3 regions of the Solibacillus sp. FSL K6-4121 genome follow, and region 3 is predicted to be linked to each of the others. Evidence: a T-box and tRNA genes for the amino acid it is inferred to sense, from the RefSeq annotation. Region 3 holds a T-box; the other regions hold tRNA genes.
What was found. A T-box is a leader RNA that pairs with one kind of tRNA and senses whether it is charged. The one in region 3 lies ahead of argS (arginine--tRNA ligase), so its partner is inferred to be a tRNA-Arg.
Positions count from the first base shown of each region.

Region 1: it encodes a tRNA-Arg, which carries the amino acid that the T-box ahead of argS (arginine--tRNA ligase) is inferred to sense. The anticodon was not compared.
Region 2: it encodes a tRNA-Arg, which carries the amino acid that the T-box ahead of argS (arginine--tRNA ligase) is inferred to sense. The anticodon was not compared.

Region 1 is NZ_JBBOCS010000001.1:538,312-543,625, forward strand. Features, by position in the region: rRNA gene MHH95_RS02725 (23S ribosomal RNA) at 1-845, opposite strand, end outside; rRNA gene MHH95_RS02730 (16S ribosomal RNA) at 1,132-2,687, opposite strand; tRNA gene MHH95_RS02735 (tRNA-Gly) at 2,883-2,956, opposite strand; tRNA gene MHH95_RS02740 (tRNA-Arg) at 2,978-3,054, opposite strand; tRNA gene MHH95_RS02745 (tRNA-Leu) at 3,070-3,155, opposite strand; tRNA gene MHH95_RS02750 (tRNA-Lys) at 3,210-3,285, opposite strand; tRNA gene MHH95_RS02755 (tRNA-Gln) at 3,291-3,365, opposite strand; tRNA gene MHH95_RS02760 (tRNA-Asp) at 3,371-3,446, opposite strand; tRNA gene MHH95_RS02765 (tRNA-Glu) at 3,482-3,556, opposite strand; tRNA gene MHH95_RS02770 (tRNA-Asn) at 3,562-3,637, opposite strand; gene MHH95_RS02775 (SprT family protein) at 3,832-4,299, opposite strand; gene MHH95_RS02780 (Tex family protein) at 4,376-5,314, opposite strand, start outside.
Region 2 is NZ_JBBOCS010000001.1:968,510-973,823, forward strand. Features, by position in the region: rRNA gene MHH95_RS04910 (23S ribosomal RNA) at 1-1,746, shown strand, start outside; rRNA gene rrf (5S ribosomal RNA) at 1,866-1,981, shown strand; tRNA gene MHH95_RS04920 (tRNA-Val) at 1,993-2,068, shown strand; tRNA gene MHH95_RS04925 (tRNA-Thr) at 2,078-2,153, shown strand; tRNA gene MHH95_RS04930 (tRNA-Lys) at 2,160-2,235, shown strand; tRNA gene MHH95_RS04935 (tRNA-Leu) at 2,253-2,337, shown strand; tRNA gene MHH95_RS04940 (tRNA-Gly) at 2,384-2,458, shown strand; tRNA gene MHH95_RS04945 (tRNA-Leu) at 2,464-2,552, shown strand; tRNA gene MHH95_RS04950 (tRNA-Arg) at 2,570-2,646, shown strand; tRNA gene MHH95_RS04955 (tRNA-Pro) at 2,652-2,728, shown strand; tRNA gene MHH95_RS04960 (tRNA-Ala) at 2,736-2,811, shown strand; rRNA gene MHH95_RS04965 (16S ribosomal RNA) at 2,933-4,487, shown strand; tRNA gene MHH95_RS04970 (tRNA-Ile) at 4,585-4,661, shown strand; tRNA gene MHH95_RS04975 (tRNA-Ala) at 4,696-4,771, shown strand; rRNA gene MHH95_RS04980 (23S ribosomal RNA) at 4,912-5,314, shown strand, end outside.
Region 3 is NZ_JBBOCS010000002.1:263,970-269,283, forward strand. Features, by position in the region: gene MHH95_RS10775 (CaiB/BaiF CoA transferase family protein) at 1-1,009, shown strand, start outside; gene MHH95_RS10780 (sigma-70 family RNA polymerase sigma factor) at 1,468-1,956, shown strand; gene MHH95_RS10785 (anti-sigma factor) at 1,949-2,938, shown strand; gene MHH95_RS10790 (hypothetical protein) at 2,920-3,213, shown strand; T-box leader at 3,285-3,502, shown strand; gene argS (arginine--tRNA ligase) at 3,543-5,219, shown strand.

The DNA of each region.
Region 1 (5,314 bases), on a different contig from region 3:
CCAGGTTCGATTGGAATTTCTCCGCTACCCACACCTCATCCCCGCACTTTTCAACGTGCGTGGGTTCGGGCCTCCAGTGAGTGTTACCTCACCTTCACCCTGGACATGGGTAGATCACCTGGTTTCGGGTCTACGACCACGTACTAATTCGCCCTATTCAGACTCGCTTTCGCTGCGGCTCCGTCTTCTCAACTTAACCTCGCACGTAATCGTAACTCGCCGGTTCATTCTACAAAAGGCACGCTATCACCCATTAACGGGCTCTAACTACTTGTAGGCACACGGTTTCAGGATCTATTTCACTCCCCTTCCGGGGTGCTTTTCACCTTTCCCTCACGGTACTGGTTCACTATCGGTCACTAGGTAGTATTTAGCCTTGGGAGATGGTCCTCCCGGATTCCGACGGAATTTCACGTGTTCCGCCGTACTCAGGATACACTCTGGAGGGAATGAACTTTTGACTACAGGGCTTTTACCTTGTTTCGCGGACCTTTCCAAGTCGCTTCGTCTAACTCATTCTTTTGTAACTCCGTATAGAGTGTCCTACAACCCCAAAGAGCAAGCTCTTTGGTTTGGGCTCTTCCCGTTTCGCTCGCCGCTACTCAGGGAATCGAATTTTCTTTCTGTTCCTGCAGGTACTTAGATGTTTCAGTTCCCTGCGTCTGTCCTCATCACGCTATGTATTCACGTGTAGATACTATCCGATTAAAGATAGTGGGTTCCCCCATTCGGAAATCCCCGGATCAAAGCTTACTTACAGCTCCCCGAGGCATATCGGTGTTAGTGCCGTCCTTCATCGACTCCTAGTGCCAAGGCATCCACCGTGCGCCCTTATTAACTTAACCAAAAGTTAACACTTGGATAAAATCCAAGATTTAAGTTTACACGTCAATTGCTTGACTTGTTACATTTCTATAAAATAGAAATTTGTTTTATTGCTTTCAATGTCGTTTTATCCAGTTTTCAAAGAACGAATATGCTTCCTGTCTTACTTCTTCGCATATTTGCGACGAGTAACCGCAGGAGCAAGTGTTTTGAAGTATTCCATTCAATTAAGAATGAACCTTCAAAACTGAACAGCAAACGTTAATGTTTCATTCCCCGAGGGAATGATTCCGAAATAATCCTTAGAAAGGAGGTGATCCAGCCGCACCTTCCGATACGGCTACCTTGTTACGACTTCACCCCAATCATCTATCCCACCTTCGGCGGCTGGCTCCATAAAGGTTACCTCACCGACTTCGGGTGTTACAAACTCTCGTGGTGTGACGGGCGGTGTGTACAAGGCCCGGGAACGTATTCACCGCGGCATGCTGATCCGCGATTACTAGCGATTCCGGCTTCATGTAGGCGAGTTGCAGCCTACAATCCGAACTGAGAACGATTTTATCGGATTAGCTCCCCCTCGCGGGTTGGCAACCGTTTGTATCGTCCATTGTAGCACGTGTGTAGCCCAGGTCATAAGGGGCATGATGATTTGACGTCATCCCCACCTTCCTCCGGTTTATCACCGGCAGTCTCCTTAGAGTGCCCAACTGAATGATGGCAACTAAGAATAAGGGTTGCGCTCGTTGCGGGACTTAACCCAACATCTCACGACACGAGCTGACGACAACCATGCACCACCTGTCACCGTTGCCCCCGAAGGGGAAACTATGTCTCCATAGTGGTCACCGGGATGTCAAGACCTGGTAAGGTTCTTCGCGTTGCTTCGAATTAAACCACATGCTCCACCGCTTGTGCGGGCCCCCGTCAATTCCTTTGAGTTTCAGTCTTGCGACCGTACTCCCCAGGCGGAGTGCTTAATGCGTTAGCTGCAGCACTGAGGGGCGGAAACCCCCCAACACTTAGCACTCATCGTTTACGGCGTGGACTACCAGGGTATCTAATCCTGTTTGCTCCCCACGCTTTCGCGCCTCAGTGTCAGTTACAGACCAGACAGTCGCCTTCGCCACTGGTGTTCCTCCAAATCTCTACGCATTTCACCGCTACACTTGGAATTCCACTATCCTCTTCTGCACTCAAGTTCCCCAGTTTCCAATGACCCTCCCCGGTTGAGCCGGGGGCTTTCACATCAGACTTAAGGAACCACCTGCGCGCGCTTTACGCCCAATAATTCCGGACAACGCTTGCCACCTACGTATTACCGCGGCTGCTGGCACGTAGTTAGCCGTGGCTTTCTAACAAGGTACCGTCAAGGTAGCGCCAGTTACTACGCTACTTGTTCTTCCCTTGCAACAGAGTTTTACGAACCGAAATCCTTCTTCACTCACGCGGCGTTGCTCCATCAGACTTTCGTCCATTGTGGAAGATTCCCTACTGCTGCCTCCCGTAGGAGTCTGGGCCGTGTCTCAGTCCCAGTGTGGCCGATCACCCTCTCAGGTCGGCTACGCATCGTTGCCTTGGTGAGCCGTTACCTCACCAACTAGCTAATGCGCCGCGGGTCCATCTTATAGTGACAGCAAAACCGTCTTTCAACTTCCAAACATGTGTTTAAAAGTATTATTCGGTATTAGCCCCGGTTTCCCGGAGTTATCCCAATCTACAAGGTAGGTTACCCACGTGTTACTCACCCGTCCGCCGCTAACGAAAATTCGGTGCAAGCACCAAAAATTCGTCCGCTCGACTTGCATGTATTAGGCACGCCGCCAGCGTTCGTCCTGAGCCAGGATCAAACTCTCCATAAAAGTAGTTTGAAAGCTCATTTGCTTTGCTAGCGATTTAACTTAATTAAAAGTTAAAATCTATTGTTTGCTTCATTTAAGAAGCTTGTTTCCTTAACGTTGCTTGTTCAGTTTTCAAGGTTCATTGTATTGTCGTTAGCGACAACTTTTATATCATACAACATCCTTTTGTGAATGTCAACAGTTTTTTAAAAAAACTGGAGCGGGTGATCGGAATCGAACCGACAACATCAGCTTGGAAGGCTGAGGTTTTACCACTAAACTACACCCGCATTTTATTATTTTATGTTTTTTGGCGCGCCCGACAGGAGTCGAACCCATAACCTTCTGATCCGTAGTCAGACGCTCTATCCAATTGAGCTACGGGCGCAAGTTAAAAGTTACTTGGTGCGGCCGAGAGGACTTGAACCTCCACGGGGTTGCCCCCACTAGGCCCTCAACCTAGCGCGTCTGCCATTCCGCCACGACCGCTTCATTCGACTTTAATTATTATACATCTTTAAAATAATTTGTCAATATGAAAACTGGTGAGCCATGAAGGACTCGAACCTTCGACCCTCTGATTAAAAGTCAGATGCTCTACCAACTGAGCTAATGGCTCCAAAATGGCTGGGGTACCTGGATTCGAACCAGGGCATGACGGAATCAAAATCCGTTGCCTTACCGCTTGGCTATACCCCAATAAATGGCGGTCCCGACCGGGATCGAACCGGCGATCTCCTGCGTGACAGGCAGGCATGTTAACCGCTACACCACGGGACCATAAGTAAACTATAATTATAATATGAAATTAAAAGTGGTGACCCGTACGGGATTCGAACCCGTGTTACCGCCGTGAAAGGGCGGTGTCTTAACCACTTGACCAACGGGCCTACAATGGCTCCGAAGGCAGGACTCGAACCTGCGACCTGCCGGTTAACAGCCGGATGCTCTACCAACTGAGCTACTTCGGAATAATAACTTCTTAGCGACATCATCTTGTCGACTTTTACTATTATAGATATCGAAATAAGTTTCGTCAACACTTTTTAATAATTTTTTTTAAAAATAATTTATTTCCTATTATATATACAAAAAAACATATTCATCTGAAAAGCTCACAATTAATCTTTTCCTTTATCTTCTACTATCTAAACATCTTATTAAGTTAAAGTTCACTTCGCAAAAATTTAATTTTCCCTCGGCAAATGCTACAAGAGTACTTTTTTACATCCATCTTTTTTTTCCTTTTATAAATCTGCCCACAATTTACACAACTATACATATGAATTGCCTTTTTCTTTAGAGGTTTATTTGGCTGCTCTATTGTAGAACAAAATCTTGGCGCTCCGACCTTTTTCAATAAATTTCGGAAATCCGCATCTCGATGCTTATAGCCCATTCCTAAAATATGTAAATGATAATGGCAAAGTTCATGTAAGATAATCCCCTTGAGCTCTTGTAAACCGAAATGATCATAAAGCTTTTTATTGAGCTCTATATTATGACTACTTAATAAATACCGTCCACCCGTTGTTTTTAAACGACTATTAAAATACGCTTTATGAACAAAAGGTCGGTTAAAATATTCATTAGATAACTGTTCTACAAGTTCTTGAAGTTGTTCATCTGTCATACGCTACCTCCCCACACATAATAAAAAAGCACATATTAATTTATGCGCTTTTTATTATAATTGATATTTATTTACTTTACACGTTTAGTTGATTTTCCGGTGAGAGCATCGTTAATGAAATACGCCCTTTACTTGCTTCTACCTTTTCTACCCATACCGTCACAATGTCACCTAATGATACGACATCTAACGGATGCTTTACCCGGCCCTTCTGCAATTTAGATATGTGAACTAGACCGTCTTGTTTTACACCAATATCCACAAACGCTCCGAAATCCACAACATTTCGAACAGTTCCTTGCAATTCCATTCCTACTTGTAAATCATCCATCTGCAATACATCCGTTTTTAGTAAAGGCTGTGGAAATGCATCTCGAGGATCACGGGTTGGCTTTATTAAAGTATCAATAATGTCCTTCAAGGTTACTTCTCCGACATTTAGTGTTTCACTTAATGTCGATAAACTTAATTTATTAATAGCCTCTTCTGCCTTTTGCGTACCTACATCTTTTTTTGTTACCCCCGCTGCCTCCAATATTGCTTCAGCCAATTTATAGCTCTCTGGGTGAATGCCGGTTGCATCCAATGGGTTTTTTGCTTCTGAAATACGTAAAAAGCCAATTGCTTGCTCATAGGTTTTGGCACCTAAACGCGGTATCTTTTTAAGCTGTGTCCGTGAAGAGAATGATCCATTTTCACTTCGCATAGCTACAATATTTTCAGCCACTGTTTTGGATAGCCCTGATACATATTGTAAAAGTGATGCAGATGCCGTATTCACATCAACCCCCACTTGGTTTACTGCAGTTTCTACAATGAACGTCAATGATTCAGCTAGCTGTTTTTGAGATACATCATGCTGGTACTGACCTACACCGACAGCTTTCGGATCAATTTTCACCAACTCGGATAGTGGATCCTGTAAACGGCGTGCAATTGATACGGCACTACGTTGCTCTACTTGTAGATTCGGGAATTCCGCACGTGCCACTTCCGATGCTGAATACACCGATGC
Region 2 (5,314 bases), on a different contig from region 3:
GGCTAAACGATTCACCGAAGCTGTGGATGCATACTTTGAGTATGCGTGGTAGGAGAGCGTTCTAATAGCGTTGAAGTCAGACCGGAAGGACTGGTGGAGCGATTAGAAGTGAGAATGCCGGTATGAGTAGCGAAACATGGGTGAGAATCCCATGCACCGTATGACTAAGGTTTCCTGAGGAAGGCTCGTCCGCTCAGGGTTAGTCGGGACCTAAGCCGAGGCCGATAGGCGTAGGCGATGGACAACAGGTTGATATTCCTGTACCACCTCCTCACCGTTTGAGAAATGGGGGGACGCAGTAGGATAGGGTAAGCACGCCGTTGGTTGCGCGTGTTCAAGCAGTAAGGCGTGTATGTAGGCAAATCCGCATACTATAACGTTGAGCTGTGATGACGAGCTCTTTAGAGCGAAGTTCCTGATTTCACACTGCCAAGAAAAGCCTCTATCGAGGTGAGAGGTGCCCGTACCGCAAACCGACACAGGTAGTCGAGGAGAGAATCCTAAGGTGTGCGAGAGAACTCTCGTTAAGGAACTCGGCAAAATGACCCCGTAACTTCGGGAGAAGGGGTGCTTCTTTGGGTGCATAGCCTAGAGAAGCCGCAGTGAATAGGCCCAGGCGACTGTTTAGCAAAAACACAGGTCTCTGCAAAACCGTAAGGTGACGTATAGGGGCTGACGCCTGCCCGGTGCTGGAAGGTTAAGAGGAGCGGTTAGCGCAAGCGAAGCTGTGAATTGAAGCCCCAGTAAACGGCGGCCGTAACTATAACGGTCCTAAGGTAGCGAAATTCCTTGTCGGGTAAGTTCCGACCCGCACGAAAGGCGTAACGATCTGGGCACTGTCTCAACGAGAGACTCGGTGAAATTATAGTACCTGTGAAGATGCAGGTTACCCGCGACAGGACGGAAAGACCCCGTGGAGCTTTACTGTAGCCTGATATTGAATTTTGGTACAACTTGTACAGGATAGGTAGGAGCCAGAGATCCCGGAGCGCCAGCTTCGGAGGAGGCGTCGGTGGGATACTACCCTGGTTGTATTGAACTTCTAACCCATGCCCCTTAGCGGGGTAGGAGACAGTGTCAGGCGGACAGTTTGACTGGGGCGGTCGCCTCCTAAAGAGTAACGGAGGCGCCCAAAGGTTCCCTCAGAATGGTTGGAAATCATTCGAAGAGTGTAAAGGCATAAGGGAGCTTGACTGCGAGACCTACAAGTCGAGCAGGGTCGAAAGACGGGCTTAGTGATCCGGTGGTTCCGCATGGAAGGGCCATCGCTCAACGGATAAAAGCTACCCCGGGGATAACAGGCTTATCTCCCCCAAGAGTCCACATCGACGGGGAGGTTTGGCACCTCGATGTCGGCTCATCGCATCCTGGGGCTGTAGTCGGTCCCAAGGGTTGGGCTGTTCGCCCATTAAAGCGGTACGCGAGCTGGGTTCAGAACGTCGTGAGACAGTTCGGTCCCTATCCGTCGTGGGCGTAGGAAATTTGAGAGGAGCTGTCCTTAGTACGAGAGGACCGGGATGGACACACCGCTGGTGTACCAGTTGTCTTGCCAAAGGCATCGCTGGGTAGCTATGTGTGGACGGGATAAGTGCTGAAAGCATCTAAGCATGAAGCCCCCCTCAAGATGAGATTTCCCATTACGCAAGTAAGTAAGACCCCTGAAAGACGATCAGGTAGATAGGTTCGAGGTGGAAGTGCGGTGACGCATGTAGCTGACGAATACTAATCGGTCGAGGACTTAACCACATTTTATTGCACAATTCAATGAAACGTTTATCCAGTTTTGAAAGAACGATAAATTATAAAAAATGCTTGACCTTCGAGTAAAGTATGATATAATGAATCTTGTCTTTTTAAAAAAATAGTCTAGTGATGATGGCAAAGAGGTCACACCCGTTCCCATACCGAACACGGAAGTTAAGCTCTTTAGCGCCGATGGTAGTTGGGGGCTTCCCCCTGTGAGAGTAGGACGTCGCTAGGCTTTTATACCCAGGAGGATTAGCTCAGCTGGGAGAGCACCTGCCTTACAAGCAGGGGGTCGGCGGTTCGAGCCCGTCATCCTCCACCATTTCTAAATGCCGGTGTAGCTCAGTTGGTAGAGCAACTGACTTGTAATCAGTAGGTCGAGGGTTCGACTCCTTTCGCCGGCACCATTTAGAGAGCCATTAGCTCAGTTGGTAGAGCATCTGACTTTTAATCAGAGGGTCGAAGGTTCGAGTCCTTCATGGCTCACCAGTTTTATATTGTCTGCTGCGGGTGTGGCGGAATTGGCAGACGCACTAGACTTAGGATCTAGCGCCGCAAGGCGTGGGGGTTCGACTCCCTTCACCCGCACCATTTTAATTTTATATACTGTCAGAGTAAAAAATATCTTATGCATTTTGCGGAAGTAGTTCAGTGGTAGAACACCACCTTGCCAAGGTGGGGGTCGCGAGTTCGAACCTCGTCTTCCGCTCCAAAAATGCCGGGGTGGCGGAACTGGCAGACGCACAGGACTTAAAATCCTGCGGTGAGTGATCACCGTGCCGGTTCGATTCCGGCCCTCGGCACCATCTTTACTTTATATTTTGCGCCCGTAGCTCAATTGGATAGAGCGTCTGACTACGGATCAGAAGGTTGTGGGTTCGACTCCTGCCGGGCGCGCCATATTTCGGAATGTAGCTCAGCTTGGTAGAGCACTTGGTTTGGGACCAAGGGGTCGTAGGTTCGAATCCTGTCATTCCGACCATTATTTAGGGGCCTTAGCTCAGCTGGGAGAGCGCCTGCCTTGCACGCAGGAGGTCAGCGGTTCGATCCCGCTAGGCTCCACCATGAACCTTGAAAACTGAACAAGCAACGTTAATGAAACAAGCTTCTTAAATGAAGCAAACAATAGATTTCAACTTTTAATTAAGTTGAATCGCTAGCAGAGCAAATGAGCTTTCAAACTACTTTTATGGAGAGTTTGATCCTGGCTCAGGACGAACGCTGGCGGCGTGCCTAATACATGCAAGTCGAGCGGATGATGAGAGAAGCTTGCTTCTCTCTGATTTAGCGGCGGACGGGTGAGTAACACGTGGGTAACCTACCTTATAGATTGGGATAACTCCGGGAAACCGGGGCTAATACCGAATAATACTTTTAAACACATGTTTGAAAGTTGAAAGACGGTTTCGGCTGTCACTATAAGATGGACCCGCGGCGCATTAGCTAGTTGGTGAGGTAACGGCTCACCAAGGCAACGATGCGTAGCCGACCTGAGAGGGTGATCGGCCACACTGGGACTGAGACACGGCCCAGACTCCTACGGGAGGCAGCAGTAGGGAATCTTCCACAATGGACGAAAGTCTGATGGAGCAACGCCGCGTGAGTGAAGAAGGATTTCGGTTCGTAAAACTCTGTTGCAAGGGAAGAACAAGTAGCGTAGTAACTGGCGCTACCTTGACGGTACCTTGTTAGAAAGCCACGGCTAACTACGTGCCAGCAGCCGCGGTAATACGTAGGTGGCAAGCGTTGTCCGGAATTATTGGGCGTAAAGCGCGCGCAGGTGGTTCCTTAAGTCTGATGTGAAAGCCCCCGGCTCAACCGGGGAGGGTCATTGGAAACTGGGGAACTTGAGTGCAGAAGAGGATAGTGGAATTCCAAGTGTAGCGGTGAAATGCGTAGAGATTTGGAGGAACACCAGTGGCGAAGGCGACTGTCTGGTCTGTAACTGACACTGAGGCGCGAAAGCGTGGGGAGCAAACAGGATTAGATACCCTGGTAGTCCACGCCGTAAACGATGAGTGCTAAGTGTTGGGGGGTTTCCGCCCCTCAGTGCTGCAGCTAACGCATTAAGCACTCCGCCTGGGGAGTACGGTCGCAAGACTGAAACTCAAAGGAATTGACGGGGGCCCGCACAAGCGGTGGAGCATGTGGTTTAATTCGAAGCAACGCGAAGAACCTTACCAGGTCTTGACATCCCGGTGACCACTATGGAGACATAGTTTCCCCTTCGGGGGCAACGGTGACAGGTGGTGCATGGTTGTCGTCAGCTCGTGTCGTGAGATGTTGGGTTAAGTCCCGCAACGAGCGCAACCCTTATTCTTAGTTGCCATCATTCAGTTGGGCACTCTAAGGAGACTGCCGGTGATAAACCGGAGGAAGGTGGGGATGACGTCAAATCATCATGCCCCTTATGACCTGGGCTACACACGTGCTACAATGGACGATACAAACGGTTGCCAACCCGCGAGGGGGAGCTAATCCGATAAAATCGTTCTCAGTTCGGATTGTAGGCTGCAACTCGCCTACATGAAGCCGGAATCGCTAGTAATCGCGGATCAGCATGCCGCGGTGAATACGTTCCCGGGCCTTGTACACACCGCCCGTCACACCACGAGAGTTTGTAACACCCGAAGTCGGTGAGGTAACCTTTATGGAGCCAGCCGCCGAAGGTGGGATAGATGATTGGGGTGAAGTCGTAACAAGGTAGCCGTATCGGAAGGTGCGGCTGGATCACCTCCTTTCTAAGGATTATTTCGGAATCATTCTCATGGAGAATGAAACATTAACGGTTGCTGTTCAGTTTTGAAGGTTTATGAATGAATTTTATAACTTCTAAGAGGGCCTATAGCTCAGCTGGTTAGAGCGCACGCCTGATAAGCGTGAGGTCGATGGTTCGAGTCCATTTAGGCCCACCATATAAATTCTTTATATACCTCTTAATAAAACATTGGGGCCTTAGCTCAGCTGGGAGAGCGCCTGCCTTGCACGCAGGAGGTCAGCGGTTCGATCCCGCTAGGCTCCACCAATTTTATTTTTTCGTTCTTTGAAAACTGGATAAAACGACATTGATAGCAATAAAACAAATTTCTATTTTATAGAAATGTAACAAGTCAAGCAATTGACGTGTAAACTTAAATCTTGGATTTTATCCAAGTGTTAACTTTTGGTTAAGTTAATAAGGGCGCACGGTGGATGCCTTGGCACTAGGAGTCGATGAAGGACGGCACTAACACCGATATGCCTCGGGGAGCTGTAAGTAAGCTTTGATCCGGGGATTTCCGAATGGGGGAACCCACTATCTTTAATCGGATAGTATCTACACGTGAATACATAGCGTGATGAGGACAGACGCAGGGAACTGAAACATCTAAGTACCTGCAGGAACAGAAAGAAAATTCGATTCCCTGAGTAGCGGCGAGCGAAACGGGAAGAGCCCAAACCAAAGAGCTTGCTCTTTGGGGTTGTAGGACACTCTATACGGAGTTACAAAAGAATGAGTTAGACGAAGCGACTTGGAAAGGTCCGCGAAACAAGGTAAAAGCCCTGTAGTCAAAAGTTCATTCCCTCC
Region 3 (5,314 bases):
TTTGCACGTCACGAAACCACTAGAAGGAAAGCAATGGGACAAAGATGATTATTTACAGCGTTCTAAAAAATCAATTGCTGTTGATTTGAAATCGCCGGAAATAATTGCTTCGTTAAAAGAACTTGTAAAGGAATACGATATTGTCGTTGAACAATTCCGACCAGGTGTTATGACACGCCTTGGTCTAGGTTACGAAGTGCTTAAAGAAGTGAATCCAAGGTTAATTTATTGTTCCATTACCGGTTACGGCCAGACAGGTCCATACCGCGATCGGGCTGGACATGATATTAACTATGTGTCGATGTCGGGTATCCAAGGTTATTCTGGGACAAAAGAAGGTGGCCCTGCAAATTTAGGCATTCAGTTGGCTGATTTGGCAGGTGGGTCATTGCATGCTGTAATCGGCATTTTATCGTCTGTCATTTACCGGAACTGTACTGGAGTCGGGCAACATCTTGATATTAGCATGACGGATTGTGCTTTAACGTTAAATGCGTTATTTGCACAGGATTACTTAGTACAAGGAAAACCACTTCAGCGTGAAGAACTGTTGTTAAATGGTGGCTCGTTTTATGGCTATTATGAAACGATGGATGGCCGCCACATTTCTGTTGGCAGTCTCGAGCCGAAATTCAGAAAGCAGTTATGCGAGGCGATTGACCGTCCGGATTTGCTTCCATTGGCGATGAGTTTTAAACCAGCTGATGATGTGAAGTTAAAAAAGCAGCTGCAACAAGTATTTTTACAGAAGACGTTTAATGAATGGCAAACGATTTTCACGCAAGTAGATGCTTGTGTAGAGCCGGTTTTAAGCTTTGAAGAAGCAGTAAACCATCCACTTTTCTTAGAACGTGAAATGTTTGTAGATGTGGAAAAGCCAGATGGTACTACACAAAAGCAAATGGCCTGTCCGATTAAGTCCGATATTTTTAAAGCAACTTATACAGCAATCGGTGTGAAGTCAGGAACTCATAATGAGGAGATACTGGGAATTCCATTAAATAGATAGAGGATTTATTTTAATACTAAAGCTGATTTTAGGGGTCTTCTTTTATGAAGGTCCCTTTTGTATTGGAAAAAATTTGTTATTATCATAGATGAGGATTTTTGATTCCATAAAGTGTGTAACTTTGAATTAATTAAGTTGGACGAGCGCTTCTCAGGAGATTGAATTGTTTAATGAGGTAAATAGAGGAATGATTTTCCCTTATTTCAAAAATAAAGTAAAAAATAGTGAAAATAAGGGAAGGGAATTCCTTTATTGGACTAAAAAACATGAGATTTCGTGATTTTATTTAAAATAACGGTAAAACGTTCCCTTATTTATCCAAAAATGAGCAACATCATTTAAATAACGGTAAAATCTTCCCTTATTTTACCGGTTAATTAAAATAATTGAAATATTTTTATGATAGATTGCAACTTTATCGTGCATTTAATCGAGGATAGGGTGAAAGGTGGGAAGTAATGAAGCTGGAACAAATCTATTCGTTGTATGTAAAAGATTTATACAATTATTTATTCTCTCTTTGCCGCCATACGCAGACGGCTGAGGATTTATTGCAGGATACATTTTATAAAGCCCATGTAACATTACTTGCTCAGCCGATTAAAGAACTCAAGCCTTGGCTCTTTAAAGTCGCATATTACACGTATATCGATTATTGCCGCAAAGAAAAACGCAGTGAGCCATATGAGGAGATTGTACGAATCGATCATGCAACACCTGAGACGATTTATATGCAGGAGGACAGTTTTACAACTCTTTTAAATTTATTGGACCAATTGACACCAATTGAAAAGCAGGCGATTTTGTTGTGTGATGTGCAGGATTGTACGAATGAACAGGCAGCGGAAATTTTGGACTTGAAGCTTAATACGCTAAAAAGTCATTTGTTAAGAGGGCGAAAAAAAATGAGATCTATTATCGAAAAGGGGGGCATTAAAAATGGATGAGTATGAAAAATTAATTGCGAACTCAAAAAAACAGCAATTGTCCGATTCGCAGCAGCAAAAGCTAAATCAACAGATGAGACGTTCTGTTTCACTTTCTAAAATGAAATTGATGGTAGGTACGATTACCATTATTTTAATGATTCTTCCTGTCAGTTATATTTTTACTTTTCTTTATTATGCATTTGGTACAAAATCGACAACTTTAATGGATGTCACGAGTCAAACTTTATATGTGACGGAGCCGAATACATCGCTTGAGGAAATTGAATTCGATATGGAATTTTCACCTTTTTCGATGCAGCTGCAGTTTGACCAGTACAAGCGTATTGGGAAAGAGGATTTCAAAGTAAATACGTACGATATGCGCTATACACTAGGAAATTTATCGAGCAAAGAAGTGAGTTCCCAATTGGAGCGTGTCCAAAGGAAAAACCCAAATGAAACAAGTCCGTGGCTCACACATCCTAAAAATCAATCTGAGGTAGATACGTGGAGGGAGTGGGAAGTTTTAAGAGGTTTGCCGGATGAAACGGTTGTGGAAGCATATATTTCCTTCCATGATTTGCATAGAGTCGATGAAATCCGCCGTAGCTTTCGAAATGTAGATGTTGTTTGGGCGGCAGTTGATACGGGTGTAGAGGAGAAAAATCTGAGTAAAGATGGCGATGTCGTATCACCAATCGGTTATCCTGTACAGGTCGATAATACAACTTGGTCACCTTTTAAAAATAACTACAGTAATGAACGGACCTTTATCGATATATTAAACTATATTGTTCAATATGAGGACTTAGCGACAAAGGTATCCAGCCATAAAAATTTAGAGCTGCAGGAGCGAATTGACTACATTAATAAAAACGGGATTAAAACCTATGGGGTAGTTGTAACAGGACCCAAAAATGAAATTGAAAAACTAGAGGATAAAAACTTAATCCGTAAAATAAAGTTAGGCGAGGTGAAATTATGGAACTGGACAAATTAAAGAAACTTCAAATACCGGTAATTGCAGGATGGATTTCGGTTGGCAGTGGGTTGGTCACCTTATTGCTACTGAATATAAGCATGCTGACGAATGACTCTATTTTATTCGAGTATTTCAGTCTGATTTTGTGGGTTGGCTTTATTTGTGCCTGGCCGGCCATCTTTTCAAAGAAATCACGTTTTTTAGGCGTATGGGCACTAGGGATAATTCTATTTTTAATCGCATTCTATATGCTAATCTTTATCTTGGGCTGGATCATTGTACCATTCCCTTGAGGTGTTTATTAATCAGAATAGTACAAATTTAGATTGACACCGTATGATGTTAATGGATATAATTCTATAAATTAAATTCGATGAAAAAGACAGTAATTTACATAAATTTTGATTAGCGAGCCAGGGAAGGTGAAAGCCTGGTGCAAAATATGTAAATGAAACGCACTTTGGAGAAGCAACCTGAAATGAAGTAGGGAAGCCGGGGAGTCACCTCGTTAGCAATGGAAAGTGGTCACAATTTTGTGGCAACTAGAGTGGTACCACGGGATTCCTCGCTCTCGTCTCTAATATTGGAGACGAGGGCTTTTTATATTGGAGGGGAATAGCTGATGAACAGAAAAATTGCAGAAATTTTACTGCAGGCAGTAGAACATGATTTCACATTAAATGAAATCGAAACGTTATTAGAAAAACCAAAGTATGAACACCTAGGAGATGTCGCGTTTCCATGCTTTACATTGGCAAAAAAATTCAAAAGATCACCGAATAGCATTGCAGATGAAATAGGCAGCACCATCAATGATCCGTTTATTCAAAAGGTTCAAGTTGTTGGGGGCTATATTAATTTTTTTGTAAATAAATTGGAAGTAACAAAAGAGGTATTAGGTGAAATTGCATTAGTAAAGGAAACATTTGGTCAAAAACAAAGCAATAATAAAAATATTGTAATCGATTTTTCATCACCTAACATTGCCAAGCCATTTTCAATGGGGCATTTGCGTTCTACTGTAATTGGGAATGCACTTGCAAATATAGCGGAGAAAAATGGCTATGAAGTGATACGTGTCAATCATTTAGGTGATTGGGGCACACAATTCGGGAAGTTAATTGTCGCATACCGACTATGGGGCACTAAAGAACAAGTGGAAGCTGCACCAATTGAGGAGCTATTAAAGTTATATGTAAAGTTCCATGACGAAGCGGAAAAGTGTGAAGATTTGAATAATCAAGCAAGAGCCGCCTTTAAAGCACTGGAAGAAAATGAACAAAACGCACTTGAATTATGGGATTGGTTTAAACGTGCTTCGTTACAGGAATTTATGCAAATTTATGACCAACTTAATATTCCATTTGATGCGTATGAAGGAGAAGCTTTTTACAACGACAAAATGCATTCGATTGTCGATGAATTAGATGATAAGCAGTTACTAACACAATCTGATGGCGCGAATGTTGTCCTTCTAGAAGATATGCCTCCTTGCTTGATTATGAAGCAAGATGGGGCCACATTATATGCAACACGGGATTTAGCAGCTGCTTTTTATAGACAGGCAAACTATAAGCCATCAAAAATCTATTATGTAGTAGGAAATGAGCAGACACTCCATTTTAAGCAAGTGTTACATGTTATTGAGAAAATGGGTTATTCATGGTCAAAAAAATTACAGCATGTCCCATTTGGCATGATGCTTAAAGACGGCAAAAAGATGTCTACTCGTAAAGGTAGAGTAATTCTTCTAAAAGATGTATTAAAGGAAGCAGTGGAAACGGCCGCTAAAAATATTGAAGAGAAAAATCCGAGTTTACGAAATAAGCAGGAGATCGCCAAGCAGGTTGGAATAGGCGCAGTTATTTTTAATGATTTAAAAAATTATCGTTTGAACGATGTTGAGTTTTCTTTACAGCAAATGTTGAATTTTGAAGGGGAAACAGGGCCATATGTGCAATATACGCATGCTCGTATTTGTTCCATTTTAGAGAAAGCTCAATTTACGCTTCATGAAGAAGTAACGATAAAGGAGCTGGAGGAATCAGCTTGGGGAATCGTTTTGCTGCTCCAACAATATCCACAGGTTATTTCAGATAGCCTTGAGCAGGCGGACCCTTCCATAGTTGCGAAATATGTACTGCAATTGGCAAGAACATTTAATAAATATTATGCTCATACAAAAATATTAGTTGAAGATGAGAAGTTGGAAAGCCGTTTAGTATTATGCTTTGCTGTGGCGACGATTTTAAAGGATGGTTTGAAGCTATTAGGAATTAAGACTCCAAAAAATATGTAAAGGAAGAGGCATCATGCCAGGAATGATGTAATAAGCCTGTTAAACCCTTGATATCGCTGGGTTTGTATGTAAGGTGAAAGTGATTTGCTAACATT